Regions from separate parts of the Rhodococcus sp. NPDC057529 genome, predicted to be linked through region 3. Evidence: riboswitches for the same ligand, from Rfam matches in the RefSeq annotation. Region 3 holds a riboswitch; each other region holds the start of a gene.
What was found. Region 3 has a riboswitch for S-adenosylmethionine ahead of ACFU5V_RS00100 (aminotransferase class V-fold PLP-dependent enzyme). Riboswitches for the same ligand answer to the same signal wherever they lie in the genome.

Region 1: another riboswitch for S-adenosylmethionine. It lies ahead of ACFU5V_RS35370 (LLM class flavin-dependent oxidoreductase); the one in region 3 lies ahead of ACFU5V_RS00100 (aminotransferase class V-fold PLP-dependent enzyme).
Region 2: another riboswitch for S-adenosylmethionine. It lies ahead of ACFU5V_RS21715 (bifunctional o-acetylhomoserine/o-acetylserine sulfhydrylase); the one in region 3 lies ahead of ACFU5V_RS00100 (aminotransferase class V-fold PLP-dependent enzyme).
Region 4: another riboswitch for S-adenosylmethionine. It lies ahead of ACFU5V_RS29735 (putative leader peptide); the one in region 3 lies ahead of ACFU5V_RS00100 (aminotransferase class V-fold PLP-dependent enzyme).

The regions. Positions count from the first base shown of each region.
Region 1 covers NZ_JBHVEY010000025.1:88,906-93,111, forward strand. Annotated here, with positions in the region: gene ACFU5V_RS35365 (NtaA/DmoA family FMN-dependent monooxygenase) at 1-727, opposite strand, end outside; gene ACFU5V_RS35370 (LLM class flavin-dependent oxidoreductase) at 751-1,833, opposite strand; SAM riboswitch class IV at 1,893-2,006, opposite strand; gene ACFU5V_RS35375 (GNAT family N-acetyltransferase) at 2,325-2,828, shown strand; gene ACFU5V_RS35380 (SDR family NAD(P)-dependent oxidoreductase) at 3,237-4,007, opposite strand; gene ACFU5V_RS35385 (SDR family NAD(P)-dependent oxidoreductase) at 4,044-4,206, opposite strand, start outside.
Region 2 covers NZ_JBHVEY010000010.1:265,674-269,879, forward strand. Annotated here, with positions in the region: gene ACFU5V_RS21710 (homoserine O-acetyltransferase) at 1-865, opposite strand, end outside; gene ACFU5V_RS21715 (bifunctional o-acetylhomoserine/o-acetylserine sulfhydrylase) at 868-2,151, opposite strand; SAM riboswitch class IV at 2,270-2,391, opposite strand; gene ACFU5V_RS21720 (NADP-dependent isocitrate dehydrogenase) at 2,666-3,889, shown strand; gene ACFU5V_RS21725 (MFS transporter) at 4,093-4,206, shown strand, end outside.
Region 3 covers NZ_JBHVEY010000001.1:18,154-22,359, forward strand. Annotated here, with positions in the region: gene ACFU5V_RS00085 (purine-cytosine permease family protein) at 1-982, opposite strand, end outside; gene ACFU5V_RS00090 (hypothetical protein) at 1,156-1,278, shown strand; gene ACFU5V_RS00095 (MlaD family protein) at 1,275-2,522, shown strand; SAM riboswitch class IV at 2,602-2,716, shown strand; gene ACFU5V_RS00100 (aminotransferase class V-fold PLP-dependent enzyme) at 2,768-4,063, shown strand; gene ACFU5V_RS00105 (putative leader peptide) at 4,092-4,160, shown strand.
Region 4 covers NZ_JBHVEY010000017.1:146,357-150,562, forward strand. Annotated here, with positions in the region: gene ACFU5V_RS29725 (LLM class flavin-dependent oxidoreductase) at 1-762, shown strand, start outside; gene ACFU5V_RS29730 (NtaA/DmoA family FMN-dependent monooxygenase) at 778-2,172, shown strand; SAM riboswitch class I at 2,219-2,312, shown strand; gene ACFU5V_RS29735 (putative leader peptide) at 2,317-2,400, shown strand; gene ACFU5V_RS29740 (ABC transporter substrate-binding protein) at 2,556-4,187, shown strand; gene ACFU5V_RS29745 (ABC transporter permease) at 4,191-4,206, shown strand, end outside.

The DNA of each region.
Region 1 (4,206 bases), on a different contig from region 3:
CGTCGGCATGGCGGGCCGCCAGGTCACGGCCGCCGACGGAATCGCCGGCCTGGAACAACACGGGCCGCCCCTGTCTGCTCGACGGAACGGTGGAGACCGCAGTGGCGTGCAGAAGGTCACTGTTCCGTGCGATGCCCGCAGATCGGTCGGCCGGCAGCCAACTGTCCTGGTGGGCATCCGTGGCGACATCGGCGAGCGACCACGCGTCCCAGTATTCCTTGGCCAATTCGACGAGTTCGGTGGCCCGCTCGTAGCGGCGTTCGTGCGGCAGCCATCCACCGCGCCGGAAGTTCTCGCCGGTCCACGCGTTGTCGGTGGTGACGATGTTCCATCCCGCCCGTCCGTCGGACAGGACATCCAAGCTTCCCAGCCGCCGCACAAGGTCGACCGGCAGACTGTACGTGGTGTTCTGCGTGGCGACGAGACCGATCCGGCTGGTCACCCCGGCAAGCGCCGACAGTTGAGTGATGGCGTCGGGACGGCCCGCAATGTCGGTGGCCAGTGCCGCACCGCGGTTCTCCCGCACACGCTGGCCGTCGCCGAGGAAGAACGCATCGAACAAGCCCCGTTCCAAGGTTTGAGCAACCCGCAGGAAGGTTTCCGGGGATACCTGGTCGGGGGCCTTGGAATCTTCCCACACCGTCTGCGGGCCGATTCCCGGGTAGAAAACACCGAGGTGGACCTGCGCGTCGGCATCATACGGTGCTCCGGTGTCCGGAGTGGACATGGCAAACTCCTGCCTGGTCGTGGCTAGCTGGTGGTCGATGCGAAGCGGCTGAGCGGCCGACGTAGTCCGAGCGTCTCCCGCAACGTCGAGCCCGGTTTCGGAATCCGATGCAGTGACAACTCCTGCAATATGGGAAGGACCTCGTCGACCAGAACGGCGAGATCAGTGGTGACGACGGCGGGATGGATCCGGACACCGTCCACCGTGTCCGCCAGGGACCGCACCAGGTCGACGAAGTCTCGTGCCGAACCCGCGAATCGAAGGCGTCCCCGGTCCGGCCACAGCGCATACCCATCGAGGCGGGCAAGGCGCGACTGCGCGGACTCGGTCTTCGTATCGAGAATCACCTCGACATCGGCGAAGGTCACGGCCCGCTGTCCCGCCGCCGACATCCCGATGTCGGTCACATCCCGACCGGACAGCAGCACAATGTCGAGAAGATCCGGCACCCCCAGTTCCGCAGCTCCCACGACGACTATCTGCCCCTGCGGTGAACGGGGTGTGATGAGCGGTCCGACGACGCTGAAGAATTCGCCCTCGAACCTGACGTGGTGCACCTTGTCGGGATCGAGGTAGCGACCCGTCGCGGCATCGCGGATCACGGCATCGTCCTCCCACGAATCCCAGAGCTGCCGGGCGAGCTCGATGACGTCTCGAACCTCGCGCCGTACGGCCTCGGGGGCACGTGGCTCGAATCCGACTGCACCATTGACGTCCGCGGAGTTGTCCGAGCCGACCACCCATGCCGCGCGACCCCGACTGCCGTGATCGAGGCTGGCCAGCTGCGTCGCGAGATGGAACGGTTCGGTGGTGAGGACGTGCACCGTCGGCGCCACCCCGATAGTGGCCGTCGTCGTCGCCACGAACGACGCACGCGTCCCAGCATCCAACCGTCCCAAGGGGTATGCGCCCTCCCCCGGCACCATTCGGTCGTCGATGGTGACCAGCGCGAAACCGGCAGCCTCGGCTGTGTCCACGACCGACCGGAGAACCCGGGGACAGACCACATCGGCAGGCGGGCGCCCCCACACACGCCACGCGGCGGGATGACCTCCCGCGCCATCTACCTCGACTGCCAGGTGTAGCGGTTTGGGCGCTCGAACCACGACGAAAGTCCTTTCGAAGGAGTGCGGACGCGCACCGGAGAACCAGGGTCCACGGACTCCTTGCGCGCTTGCGGAATCAGTTGTCGATTCCGCCGGGTCGTCACCTGGAGCACCCCGCCGCGCGGGAGGGTTGCCGACCAGCAAGCCAGGGCTTGATGCTGGTACTCATGACCGTCGACATGAATGTATCACGACACGTAAGGCCGAAAAGCGCACCGTCACAACATGCTCAATGCTTCCCATAGCCCACGAAGGGGGCCACGCGTAGCTTTACGATCCCGGTGATTGAAATTCACCTGACGGCACACCATTCGCGGACGGAACGACCGTCGGCGCGACGACGCGGCATCGGCCCGTTAGCCCAATCGCGCTCCGAACGGAAGAGTTTCACTCGTCGGATGTCATTGAGGTTGCAGTGATTTCAACTATCGACCGAGGCGTCCTCGTCATGACACCGTCATTCGTCGAATCTAGTCGTACGGAGAACAGTCATGACCGAAAGCGCCACGCGCACCGAGTTCGTCGTCCGCACAGCCTCGTGGTCCGATCCCGACGCGGTGGCATTGCGGGCGGCCATGGCAGCGGAAGTCGGCCCCAGGTATTCCGATCGTGTGTCGGACGCCGTTCGGGCAGCCACCAATGCGGTGGATCCGGAATCGGTGCATCTCACCGTTCTGGTGTATGTCAGAGACCTCGAGTCTGCGGAGCCACGAGCCGTGGGCCACGCGGCCTTGCGCTGGAACGGCGACGATCTCGAGTTGAAGCGGATGTTCGTCGTCAAGGAAGAACGCGGAACCGGGGTCTCGACCGCGCTGCTCACCGCGGTCGAGGATGCGGCACGAGACGCGAGGCGACCCCGTTTGATCCTCCAGACCGGCGACCGGCAACCCGACGCGGTCAGGCTGTACGAGAAGAGTGGCTACTCGCGGATCCCGACCTTCTCGCCCTACGAGGCCCTCCCCTTCTCGAACTGCTTCGAGAAGGTGTTCGGGTAGGTAACGCGTTGCATACGGCCGTGCTGGTCGTCGTTGGTCAATTCGGATAACCGCTGCGGCGATATACGCCGTATCGGTCACCCGAACTGTGCAATGGGATGCACAGGCGACGCGGCATCCCGAGCGCGGGATCGGCCTCAACCACGGTCGGTTCATCGGTCACGAGAACTCCGAGATCGACTACGCACTGCTTGATCGGCTCCGGCGTCCTGCGAGTCAGAATCGACTCGACACGGCCGCGATCGATCGGTTTGCCGCTCGCGGCCAGGACTCGCAGATCGAATCTCCTCGGCTCGACGAGGCGCCGGGTTCGATACCGACCACAACTATGCCGGTTCGGCCGAAGAACGCCAAGGCCTGCGGTCGGCGCCCGGACGATCCGGGCGCCTCTCTCCGCACGTGCCGTCGTTACGCGGTGGTTCCGCCGTCAGCGGTGTAGACGGCACCGTTCACGAACGACGCATCATCCGACAACAGCCAGGCGACCAGCGTCGCGATCTCGTCGGCTGTGCCATATCGGCCGAGTGGGATCTGCGAGATGAGCTGGTCGTGGACAGTTGCCGCGTTGCCGGGCGCCCACTGCTCCTCGAGGCTGTCGATCATGCGGGTCGCGATCTGACCGGGCGCGACGGCATTGACCCGGACGCCGCGTCCCCCCGCCTCCAGGGCGGCGCTTCGGGTCAGTCCGACGACCGCGTGCTTGCTGGCGGCATACGCGGAGAGCCGGGGAACACCTCGGATTCCGGCCTGGCTTGCGGTGTTGACGATGGCGCCTCGCCCCTGCGCATACAGGTGCGGAAGCACTTCCCGCATTCCGAAGTACACGCTACCCGCGTTGACCGCGAGTACCTGCCCGAACTGGTCCGGGTCGCTCTCGTCGAGAGCGGTCGCCGACCCCTCGATTCCGGCGTTGTTGTGCAGGTAGTCGATGCGCCCGAAATGCGCGCGTGCCGCGTCGACATACGCTCGTGTTCCGTCGTGGGTGGAGACATCGGCACCGACCGCCAAACAGCATTCTCCGAGTTCGCTCTCCAACTCCTTTACAGCCTGCTCGTCGAGGTCGACGGCCGCGACGCGGATCCCGTCCGCAACCAATCGGCGCACCGTCGCGGCGCCGATCCCGCCACCGGCACCGGTGACGATTGCTACACGGCCGGCACCCTGGTGATCGTCAATCATATTGCCTCACTTGTTATCGATTCCGTCGTGAACGCTCTACTGCGCGGTGTATCCGCCGTCGACGAGGAGAAGCTGACCGGTGACATAAGACGAACTCTCGCTCGCAAGATGTGCCACCGCATCGGCGATGTCGTCCGGAGTCGCGGTTCGGCCCAATGGATGTTGTGCTGCCATCGAATCCCACTGGGCGTCGTCGCTG
Region 2 (4,206 bases), on a different contig from region 3:
GCCGGTTCATCGCCTCGGACAGCAGCACGTACGTGCCCGGGTCGAACCTGCCGACCAGCTTGTCGGCCTGATGCTGGAGGTAACTTTCGACAGAGTACCGCCCGCCGCGCCACGGGTCCTCGCCGTCCTGCGGCGAGTTCGCGAACCGGGAGTCGAGTTCGCTCTCGGTGCGGTACGTGAGGTGCGCGATCCTGCGGGCGATGCGCAGTCCGGTCCGGGGGATCCGGCCGGTGTCGTGGTAGTCGCCGCCCAGCCAGTCGGGGTCGCTGGTGATGGCCTCGATCTGGGTGGTCTGCGTGCCGATCTGGTCCGCGGTGGCGCGGGCGCCGACCGCGAGAACGAGCGCCGACGCCACCTGGTCCGGGTACGTGACGGCCCACTCGAGCGCGCGCATGCCGCCCATCGAACCACCGACCACGGACGCCAGCTTCTCGATGCCCAGCAGGTCGGTGAACTTCTTCTCGGCCGCGATCTGGTCGCGGATGGAGATTTCCGGGAAGCGGCTGCCCCACGGGCGGCCGTCCTCCGCGATCGAACCGGGGCCGGTGGTGCCCCGGCAGCCACCGAGGACGTTGGTCGCGACGACGCACCACTCGTCGGTGTCGATCGGCGCACCCGGGCCGACCATTCCGGTCCACCAGCCGGGGGAGGGGTGCTCGTCGGTGACGGGGCCGGTGACGTGGGAGTCGCCGGTGAGGGCGTGCTCGACGAGGACCACGTTGTCGCGGTTCGGGGACAGCTCGCCCCACCGCTGCACGGCGAGAGTCACGGACGGGATCACCGCGCCGTTCTCGAGCTCGAGCGATCCGATGTCGACGGTGCCGAGACGTCCGTCGGCCACGGGGAGGTTCTGCACTGCGCTCACGGTCAAGATGCCGCCGCCGTAATTCCGGATTCGATATCGGCGATGATGTCGTCGATCCCTTCGATGCCGACTGCCAGCCGGACCAGTCCGGGGGTGACGCCGCTGGCGGCCTGCTCCTCCGGGGTCAGCTGGGAGTGTGTGGTGGACGCCGGGTGGATCACCAGCGAGCGGACGTCGCCGATGTTCGCGACGTGGCTGTGCAGGGTGAGGGCGTTGACGAACTTCTTGCCCGCGTCGATGCCGCCGGCGAGTTCGAACGTCACGATGGCACCCGCACCCCTCGGCGCGATCTGCTTGGCTCGGTCGTACCACGGTGACGACGGGAGTCCGGCGTATCCGACGGACACGATCTCCGGCCGCGCCTCCAGGTACTGCGCCACGGCGGTCGCGTTGGACACGTGCCGCTCCATCCGCAGGCTCAGCGTCTCGAGGCCCTGCGCGATGAGGAACGCGTTGAACGGGGAGATCGCGGAACCGAGGTCGCGCAGCAACTGCACGCGCGCCTTGAGGGCGTAGGCGGGCGGCCCGAGTTCGGAGTAGACGACGCCGTGGTAGCTCGGGTCCGGGGTGGTGAAGCTGCTGTGCCTGCCCTGGGTCCAGTCGAACGTGCCGCCGTCGACGATGACGCCCGCGATGGCCGTGCCGTGGCCGCCGAGGTACTTGGTGGCCGAGTGCACCACGATGTCCGCGCCGTGCTCGAGCGGGCGGATCAGGTAGGGGGTGGCCACGGTGTTGTCGACGATCAGCGGGATTCCGTGCTGGTGTGCGACGCCGGAGATTCCGGGCAGGTCGAGCACGTCGTTGCGGGGATTGGAGATGGTCTCGCCGTAGAACGCCCGCGTGTTCTCCCGGACGGCGTTCTTCCACTGCTCGAGGTCGTCGGGGTCTTCGACGAACGAGACCTCGATGCCGAGCTTGGGCAGCGTGTAGTGGAAGAGGTTGTACGTGCCGCCGTAGAGGCGCGGGCTGGAGACGATGTGGTCGCCTGCCTCGGCGAGGTTCAGGATCGCGAACGTCTCGGCGGCCTGCCCGGACGACAGCAGCAGGGCGGCGACGCCGCCTTCGAGGGCGGCGATGCGCTGTTCGACCGCGTCCTGGGTGGGGTTCATGATGCGGGTGTAGATGTTGCCGGGCTCGGCCAGACCGAACAGCGCGGCAGCATGGTCGGTGCTGTCGAACGTGTACGAGGTGGTCTGGTAGATCGGCAGCGCCCGCGCCTTGGTGGTCGCGTCGGACGTCTGCCCGGCGTGGATCTGCTTGGTCTCGAACGACCAGTTCTCGGTCATGTGCTGTCTACTCCAGTGGTCTGACGAGGCGCGGACGAGGAGTTCATTCGCTTCGCGCACAGGGCTTGTCTGGGGTCTATCTACGACAACAACAACACATCATGAACCTCCGATGTCGGACCCGCGCTTGTCACCCGACTGTGTGTATGAATCAGGGAACCAGGTCATCACCCGGGGCACCCCACCGCGGTGGAGGGTTGCCGGCCAGCTAGCCGGGGCTCGTTGCTGGCACTCATGACCTCTGTTGAATCTTAGCGGCTGCGGTAAAGCGACCGGAAACGGCACCGAACCGGGCCGCGAGCAGGGAAAAGTTACCCGCCGGTAGGTGTGGGATTTCACACCTGCATATTGCGCGACCCGCGTATAGCAGTACGCTTGTCTTGTTTAAGTACGGTCTCCCCGGCGGCCGCCGTGACCGTCTACGTTTGACAAGCGAACCGTTCGCGGACCCACTCACGAAGTGCGCCCGCAACCGTGTAACCAGGGAAACTTCCTAGGAGGACGCGAAGCACCCATGTCCAAGATCAAGGTTGAGGGCACCGTCGTCGAACTCGACGGCGACGAGATGACACGCATCATCTGGCAGTTCATCAAAGACAAACTGATCCATCCCTACCTGGATGTGAACCTGGAGTATTACGACCTCGGCATCGAGTACCGGGACGAGACCGACGACCAGGTCACCGTCGACGCGGCCAACGCCATCAAGAAGCACGGCGTCGGCGTCAAGTGCGCGACGATCACCCCGGACGAGGCACGCGTCGAGGAGTTCGGCCTGAAGAAGATGTGGCGGTCGCCCAACGGCACCATCCGCAACATTCTCGGTGGCACGATCTTCCGCGCGCCGATCATCATCTCCAACGTCCCGCGACTGGTCCCGGGCTGGACGAAGCCGATCATCATCGGCCGTCACGCCTTCGGCGACCAGTACCGCGCCACCGACTTCAAGGTTCCCGGCCCCGGCAAGGTGATGATCACCTACACGCCCGAGGACGGCAGCGAGCCGATCGAGCACGAGCTGGTGAACTTCCCCGACGGCGGCGGCGTCGTCCAGGGGCAGTACAACTTCACCAAGTCCATCGAGGACTTCGCGCGCGCCTCGCTCAACTACGGCCTGCAGCAGAACTACCCGGTGTACCTGTCGACCAAGAACACCATCCTCAAGGCGTACGACGGCGCGTTCAAGGACATCTTCCAGCACGTGTACGAGACCGAGTTCAAGCCGGAGTTCGACGCGGCAGGACTCACCTACGAGCACCGCCTCATCGACGACATGGTCGCGTCGGCGCTCAAGTGGGAGGGCGGCTACGTCTGGGCCTGCAAGAACTACGACGGCGACGTCCAGTCCGACACCGTCGCGCAGGGCTTCGGATCGCTCGGACTCATGACCTCCGTGCTGCTGACCCCGGACGGAAAGACGTGTGAGGCCGAGGCCGCGCACGGCACCGTGACGCGTCACTTCCGCCAGCATCAGCAGGGCAAGCCGACGTCCACCAACCCCATCGCGTCGATCTTCGCGTGGACCCGTGGACTCGAGCACCGCGGCAAGCTGGACAACACCCCCGACGTCATCGGCTTCGCTCAGAAGCTCGAAGACGTGGTCATCAAGACCGTCGAGGGCGGCCAGATGACCAAGGACCTCGCGATGCTGGTCGGCGGCGACCAGGGCTACCTGACCACCGAGGAGTTCCTCGGTGAGCTGGACATCAACCTCCAGAAGGCCATCGCCGAGCAGTAGGCGCCGAAGCCGCAGCAGTACGAAACGGGATGCCCCCCTCGGCGGGGTGTCCCGTTTCGCGTGTCCGGGACCGGGTGAGTCATCTCACGGCCGCTCGCGCCGCGAAACGCGGAATCCGGGGAAGAGAATTCCGGTGTGGGTCGTTGCGCAACGAGGCGCCGTGCGCCGCGTAGTCGTATTTCTGCCTAGTCGAAAGTTCTGCTGTGAGCACTTCCACCCCGGTCCGCCCCGAGCACCTCGGTGTCATCGCGCAACATCCGTCCGTCCGCACGCTCGCCATGATCGCGCTCGCGCTCGGTGGCTTCGGGATCGGCACC
Region 3 (4,206 bases):
AGACGTTGAGGACGCCCTGGCCGAGTCCGCCCGCGAGGGCGACGAGGACGATCGGCAGCACGTACCAGCCGGGAGCCTCCGCCACCAGGTCGGCGACGTAGGAGTCGCTCAGCGTGGTGAACGTCGACGCCGTGAACGATCCGAACGCCGCGGTCAGGAACAGTCCGAAGAAGATGCCGGCCATGGTGGCCGCGACGATCGAACGGTCGCTGAACCGTTCCCGGGAGATCCGCCTGCTGTAGTCGCCGAGCGTCGGGGCGTAGGACAGCGGACCGCCGACGGCGAGGACCACGGCCAGAATCCAGGTCGGCCAGAAGCCGCCGAGCAGGTAGTCGCCGCTGCCCGCGCCGCCGTCGAAGTGGCCACCGAACGCGAAGACCCCCAGCAGGAGCAGTGCGGCGACGACGGGCAGCACGAACTTCTGGAGCGCGACCACCGTGCCGTGCCCGAACAGTGCGACGGCCACGATCTCGGCGGCGATGATGCCGTAGCCGAGGGCGAGCATGCCGTTGTCGACCGGTGTGCCGAACAGGCGGTGGGCGGCGGCGATCAGTGCGTCACCCGAGGTCCAGACCGCGATCGCCGCGTAGGCGAGGGCGAAGAGGAGGGTGAGTCCCGAGCCGATCATCCGCCCGCTCACTCCGAAGTGCGCACCACTCGACACGGTGTTGTTCGTGCCGGTGCGCGGGCCCAGGAGCGACAGGGGAGCGATGAGGAGCGTTCCGAGCCCGATGCCGATCGCGCTGGCCGCCACCGCGCTGCCGAAGCTGAGCCCGAATGTGATGGGGAGCCAGCCGAACACGATCACGGAGAACGCCAGATTGCCGCCGAAGAACACCGCGAGCATGTTGAGCGGTCGCGAATCGCGTTCCGATTCGGGGATGTACTCCACGCCGATCGTCTCGACGTGGCCGAACCGGTCCTCCGGTGGGGAGGGGGCGGTGTCGTCGAGGGGCGTCGTCGGGTCGAGATTCGTGGACACTGCGGACCTCACATTCGGGGCGGAGGTGACAGGTATCACGTCCTGTTGGCTACCGAACATATTCCAAACTGAAAATTCAGTCAATACCGGATGGTGACGTGCGCCACCGTGGGCTGCGCGGAGTTTGCGCTGCTCCGGCAATCGGGCTAGATATATGTGTGACCGCTCGTCTCATGTATTCATCAGTCATCGGAGTGCCTGTGCCTGCCGCCACCACCAGCCGAACCGTGAACCGGCACCCGGTCGCCGCCGCAGGGACGGCGCTCGACCGACGCGACATCGAGGGCGCACCGTGAGGTCGCCGATGGTCCGGTGGCAGCTGATCGGCTTCGTACTCGTCGCCGTCGCGGGGCTCGTCTACGTGGGCGCCCACTACGTGCGCCTCGACAACCTCCTCGGCTTCGGCGAATACACCGTGAATCTCGAACTGGAGACGTCGGGCGGCATCTTCACCAACGCCGAAGTCACCTACCGCGGCGTGCCGGTCGGCCGTGTCGGGAACATGTCTCTCGCCGCGGACGGCGTCGTCGTCGAATTGAGGATCGACAAGAGCGCGCCCGGCATTCCTGCGTCCGCGAAAGCCGTTGTGGCGAACCGGTCGGCGATCGGTGAGCAGTACGTCGACCTGCAGCCCTCTGCTGATCGGGGACCGTTCCTGACGGACGGTTCCCGCATCGCCGCCCGGGACACGTCCACGCCGGTGCCTGTCGAGGAATTGCTTGCCGGCACGCAGGGATTGACCGAATCCGTGCCGATCGACGCGCTCCACACCGTCGTGACCGAACTCGGCGCGGCCTTCGACGGAAAGGGCGAAGACCTTCAGTCGCTGGCGGACTCGCTGTCCGGGCTGTCGGCGTCGGGCGCCGAATCGCTCGACCGCACCGTGGCACTGCTGCGCGACGGCCGGACCGTGCTGGGCACGCAGTCCGAACAGTCCTCGGCGATCAAGGATTTCAGTTCCGACCTGGACTCGCTCGCGGATCGCCTGCGCAGCAGCGACCCCGACGTCCGGCAGCTGATCGACAACGGAAACCCGGCGAGCGGACAACTGGGGCAACTGGTCTCGGAGGCGGGACCCGGAATCACGGCCGGCCTCGCCAACCTGTCGGCCACGGCGAAGGTGATCTCCGTGCAGGCGACGGCCCTGCGCACCCTCTTCGTGTACCTGCCGGGCGTGGCGGCGGCGTCGTCGACCATCGCTCCCGACGACGGAACCGTGCACCTGGGCCTGGTGGCCGAGACGAACAACCCGCCGTCGTGCACCGTCGGGTACGAGGGCACCCAGGCGATCCTCCGGGAGATGAAGAGCCAGGATCCGAACTTCGACGACACGCAGCAGGACTTCCCGCAGAACACCGCCGCCACCTGTGCGGCCCCGCAGGGCAGTCTCACCGGCGTCCGCAGCGCGAATCGGATCGTGTTCGGCGACCCCGCCACCGTTCAGCCGTGGGACTCCACACCCAAGAAGGACCCGAACAAGCTGGACCTCAACCCGATTGCGAATCAGCTCGCCCCGCTGCTCGGAGTCACCCCCGGCTGACGCGAGCGCCGAGCCCGGATCCCGGACCCTTCCGGTGTCGAGTTGACAACTGCGCGCCGATCCTGCAATCTTCGAAACAGGTCACGAGTACCAGCGTCAAGCCCCGGCTAGCTGGTCGGCAACCCTCCACCGCGGCGGGGTGCTCCGGGTGACGACCAGGCTGAGGTTCATACCGAACCCGGCAAGCGCGGACTCCGAGAGGGCGCCGACCCTGCGACGAGTCCCTGACTACGAGGGATGTCGTGATGACTGCTGTATTGACCGCTGACGTGTGTGTTGCCCCCCTGGCTCAGGTTTCGGGTTCCGACCTGCGGGTTCCGCTCGTTCAGGGCGGCGACTGCACGTATGTGAACTTCGACTACGCGGCCAGTGCGCCGGCGTTGGCACAGGTGACGGACCGTATAGGCGCACTGCTTCCGACGTACTCCAGCGTGCACCGCGGCGCCGGTTACGCCTCGCGGGTGTCGACCGAGTGCTACGAGAAGGCCCGCGACTCGGTGGCCCGGTTCGTCGGAGCGTGTGACGACCAGGTGGTGGTGTTCACCCGCAACACCACCGACTCGCTGAACCTGCTCGCCGGTTGCGTTCCCGGCAGCACCGTCGTCCTCGACATCGAACACCACGCGAACCTGCTGCCGTGGAAGGATTCTCGCGTCGTGCGGGCCGCGGACACGCTGGCCGAGACCGTCCGGCTGCTCGTCGCCGAACTGTGCTCCAAGCCCACCGCCCTGCTCGCGGTGACGGGTGCCTCCAACGTCACCGGCGAGGTGCTGCCGATCGCCGCCCTCGCCGAGGTGGCGCATCGTTGCGGCGCACGGATTCTCGTCGACGCCGCTCAGCTGGCACCGCACCGCCGCATCGACGTCGAGGAGTGGGGTGTCGACTACCTCGCCTTCTCCGGGCACAAGCTGTACGCCCCGTTCGGCGCCGGCGTGCTCGTGGGCCGCCGGGACTGGCTCGACGCCGCCGAGCCCTACCTCGCGGGCGGCGGCGCGGTCCGGAACGTGACCGTCGAATCCACTCAGTGGGCGCCTTCCCCCGCCCGGCACGAGGCGGGAACCCCCAACGTGCTCGGCGCCGCGGCCCTCGCCGCCGCGTGCGATGCGCTGTCCGAACTGGACTTCGGCACGGTGGCCGAACACGAGGCGGCGCTCACCGGCCGGCTGCTCGACGGCCTCGGCTCCGTCGACGGCCTGGAGTTCCTGCGGCTGTGGTCGGACGCCCCCGACACCGTGGGGATCGTGACGTTCACGATCGACGGTTTCGAGCCGGGGGAGATCGCCGCCTACCTGTCCGCCGAACACGGAATCGGGGTTCGCGACGGACGCTTCTGCGCACACCCGCTGCTCGGCCGCCTCGGCAGGCCCGACGGCGCCGTGCGGGTCAGCCTGGGTCTCGGAAGCTGCTCGGAGGACGTGGATCGGCTGGTCGACGCCGTGCGCACCCTGGTGGCGGGACGCCGGAACTGGGCCTACGCCAAGGAGAGCGGCCAGTGGAATCCGGTGCCCGAGACCCGCTTTTCGCGAGACGCGCTAGTATGACGGCATGGCATCGCAGGCTGGGAGCACAATGATTGCTCACTGGTGCCGTCGGCATGTCGATCTGTGCCGAACCGCCTCGGGTATGTGTTCGAGCTGACCGGTCTTCCCGCTCCGTTTCACTCACACGCACACGTCATTCCCGA
Region 4 (4,206 bases), on a different contig from region 3:
CACACGTCCTCCCAACTCGCGACACTCGACTATGCGTCGCGGGGACGCGGCGGCTGGATCGCCGCACGCGACACCGACCCGCGGGTCGCGGGCGCACTGGGCCGGACCGAGATCACCGCACCCGCCGACCTCGCGCGGGAGGAGCGGGACGCGATCGCCGTGATCCGGGACCTGTGGGATTCCTGGGAGGACGACGCGGTGATCCGCGACTACGCCACCGGCCGTTTCGTCGACCGCGACCGACTGCACTACCTCGACTTCCGGGGCGAGACGTACTCGGTGAAGGGTCCGGCGATCGTGCCGCGGCCGCCGCAGGGGCAACTGGTGGTGTTCGGGCTCGACGGGCAGACCGATCCGTCCCAGGTCGACGTGGTGCTGGTGTCCGGGACGACGCCCGGTGACATCGCCGACGCCGCCGCGCGGGCGAAGGACCGCGGGGCGGCGCTGGTGTTCGCCGAACTCGACGTGGCGCTCGGCGCAGCCACTCCCGCCCCGTCGAGCGAGCGGCTGTCGTTCGCCGGCGAGGCCACCGGACTGGTGGAACTGCTGCGCGCACTGGATCCGCACGTCGACGGTGTGCGTCTGCATCCCGCCGTGGTCGACGAGGACCTCCCGGTGCTGGCGCGGTACGTGATCCCGGCACTCCTGCGCGCCGGTGTCGCCCACCGTCCCGTACCCGGTTCGACCCTGCGCAGCACGCTCGGACTCGACCGCCCCGCCAACCGATTCCGGGCCGACCGCCTCGCAGAATCCTCTCGCTGAAAGGTTGTGGAGATCATGACCGACAACTCGTACGCCCGGCCCGATGCCCAGGTGCATTTCGGGGTCTTCTTCCAAGGCGTCAACCACACGACGATCTGGTCGGATCCGACGAGCGGATCGCAGATCGACTTCGAAACGTTCCGTCGGGTGGCACAGACCGCCGAGCGGGGCCTGTTCGACGCCTTCTTCCTGGGTGAGGGTCTGCGCCTGCGGGAACAGGAAGGCAAGATCCTCGATCTCGACATCGTGGGCAGGCCGGACGCGATCACCCAGCTGTCGGCGCTGGCCGGCATCACCCGGCGCATCGGGCTGGTGGCCACCCAGAACACCACCTACAACGAACCGGCCGACCTCGCCCGGCGACTGTCCGGGCTGGACCTGCTGTCCGGCGGACGCGCCGGCTGGAACGCCGTCACCACGGACAACGCGTGGACCGGGGAGAACTTCCGGCGCGGCGGCTTCCTCGATCACGCCGACCGGTACGAACGGGCCGGGCAGTTCCTGGGCGTCGCCCGGGCGATCTGGGACGCGTGGGCCGACGGCGCCGTCGCGACGAGCACCGAGGCGCCGTCCTGGGCCACCGCGGGCAGTGTGGAGGACGTGTCGCGGCGCACGTCGCAGTTCGATGTCACGATCACCCCCACCCTGCCGCGCAGCGCCCAGGGCCATCCCGTCATCTTCCAGGCCGGCGACTCACCGGCAGGCAGGGACTTCGCGGCCACGCACGCCGACGTCATCTTCTCCCGGCACGGAACCCATTTCGACGAGGCGCTCGCTTTCGCCGACGACATCCGGGCGAGACTGCGCCGAGCGGGGCGCCCCGAGGACGACGTCAAGATTTTGCCGGGCACCCAGATCGTGCTCGCGGAGAACGCGTCCGAGGTGGAGGACAAGGTCCGCTGGGTCCGCGAAGGCCAGTACACCGGGCAGACGGCGCTGTCGCTGGTCGGGCAGGTGTGGGGCCGCGATCTTTCCGATCGCGACCCGGACGGTCCACTGCCCGACTTCGATCCGGTGCCCGCACCGATCTCCGTCACCCGCGGGGCCGCCCGCGACGGCAAGGACCCGCTCGCCATCGCCCGCGAGTGGCGGGCCCTGGCGGAGGCGCAGAACCTGTCGCTGCGGCAGGTCGCGATCGCGACGACTCAGCGGTCCGGTTTCGCGGGTACCCCCGGGCAGGTCGCCGACGAACTCACCCGGTGGGTGCGCAGTGGCGCGACCGACGGATTCAATGTTTCGCCGTATCTGGTGCCCACCGGACTCGACGAGATCGTCGACCTGCTCGTGCCCGAACTGCAGGAGCGCGGCTCGTACCGAACGCAATACGAAGGCGCGACGCTGCGTGAGCATCTCGGTCTCCGCCCGCCGCTGTCGCGACGGGAACTCCCGCCCCGGCAGGCAGTCGGGTAGCGGGGGCCGTGTGGCGCGGCGACCGGCGATCTCTTACACTTGGTAACGACCATCCAGAGCGACCGAGAGACCTGGCTCGTTGACGTCGCAGCAACCCCCCGCCCCGCGGGTGCGGGTGCTACCGCCGGGATCGATGGAGGAACCATGTTGACCGAAGGCTTCGTGAGCGCCTGGGGGCGTCTGCACGTCGATCTCTGCCGGTTGTCCACCTCCATCTGTCACAGCTGATCTGACACCCCGGCACCTGCCCGGGGTTCCTGCTCTACACACCGCATCCGCGTCGGATCCGGTGTCCCTCACCTTTCTGTGCGCGTGAGCGCTGCCCACTCGACGGTCGGCGCGCACGGCACTTCTTCGAGATCACGGAGTTCTCGGTGCCATCAGTGCCTTTGTCCTCGTCCCACCGCGGCCGCATCGCGGCAGGTATCGGCGCCGCCGCCGTGCTGGCCACGGCGCTCACCGCCTGCGGTGGCGGCTCCAGCAGTTCCTCCGCGGACGCGGGCCCGCCGCAGCCCGGCGGCACCCTCCGCTACGGCCTGTCCCAGGCACCCACGTGCGCCGACCCCGCGCAGTCGGGCACCAACCAGACGATCTACGTGGCCCGGCAGGTGGTGGACTCGCTCACCGACCAGGACCCGGAGACGGGCGAACTGAAGCCGTGGCTGGCCGAGAGCTGGGACACCGACGCCGACGCGTCCTCCTTCACGTTCCACCTGAAGGAGGGGGTGACGTTCAGTGACGGAACACCTTTCACCGCGGAGTCGGTGAAGAAGAACCTCGACGCCATCGTGAACACGCTCACCGGTGCCAAGGCCGCACTGGGTGCCAGCTACCTCACCGGGTACACGGGCACCACCGTGATCGACCCGCAGACCGCGCAGGTCGACTTCGCCGCACCCAACGCGCAGTTCCTCCAGGCGTCGTCCACCCCGCAGCTCGGCATCCTGTCCGACAGTTCCGTCGCGAAGTCCGCCGAGGAGCGGTGCACCGGCAACATCTCGGGCACCGGGCCGTTCACGTACGCCGACTACCAGCAGGACAAGTCGGTCACCCTCGCCAAGCGCGCCGGATACAACTGGGGTTCCGACGTGTTCGCCCACGACGGCGAGGCCTACCTCGACACCATCGAGTTCACCGTCGTCCCCGAATCCGGTGTCCGCACGGGCAGCCTGTCCTCGGGACAGCTGGACGCGATCAGCGACGCGCTGCCGCAGGACGCCCCGCAGATCGAAGGTGCGGGCGGGCAGGTGCTCACCACCTCGAATCCCGGAACCCCGTTCGGCTTCCAGCCCAACGTGACCCGCGGACCGCTCGTCGACCCCGTCGTGCGCAGCGCGCTGGTGCCGGCGATCAACCGGCAGGAACTGGTCGACACCGTGCTCGGCCCCAACTTCAAGCCGGCCACCAGCACCCTGGCCAGCCGCACCCCGGGCTACGTGGCACTGCCCGACGTGACGTACGACCCGGAGAAGGCGAAGTCGATCCTGGATCAGGCGGGCTGGGTGCCCGGCGCCGACGGCATCCGCGAGAAGGGTGGTCAGAAGCTCGCCTTCCCCGTGCTGTTCAGCTCTGTATTCGCCGGCAACCAGGCCATCCTCGAACTGGTGCAGCAGCAGCTCAGAGCGGTGGGAGTGGACCTGCAGCTCGACCTCGTGTCGACCCCGGAAGCCACCGCTCGCCAGAATTCCAAGGACTTCGACGCCACCTACTACAACAGCACCCGCGCCGACGGCGACATCCTGCGCACACAGTTCGGGCTCGAAGGCCGCAATCTGAACAGCCGCGGCCCGATTCCCGCGCTCGACGACGTGCTGACGAAGCAGCTCGCCACCACCGATCCCGCCGCGCGGAGCGCGCTCGTCGCCGACGCCCAGCAGCAGGTCCTCGACAACGGCCTGTGGATCCCCACGGTGGAGTTGTCGCAGGCGATCGGCGCGGGCCCGAACGTGCAGGACCTGAAGTTCGAGGCCTCGGCCCGGCTCCAGTTCTTCGACACCTGGATCAGCGGACGCTGAAACATGATTCGCTACCTCG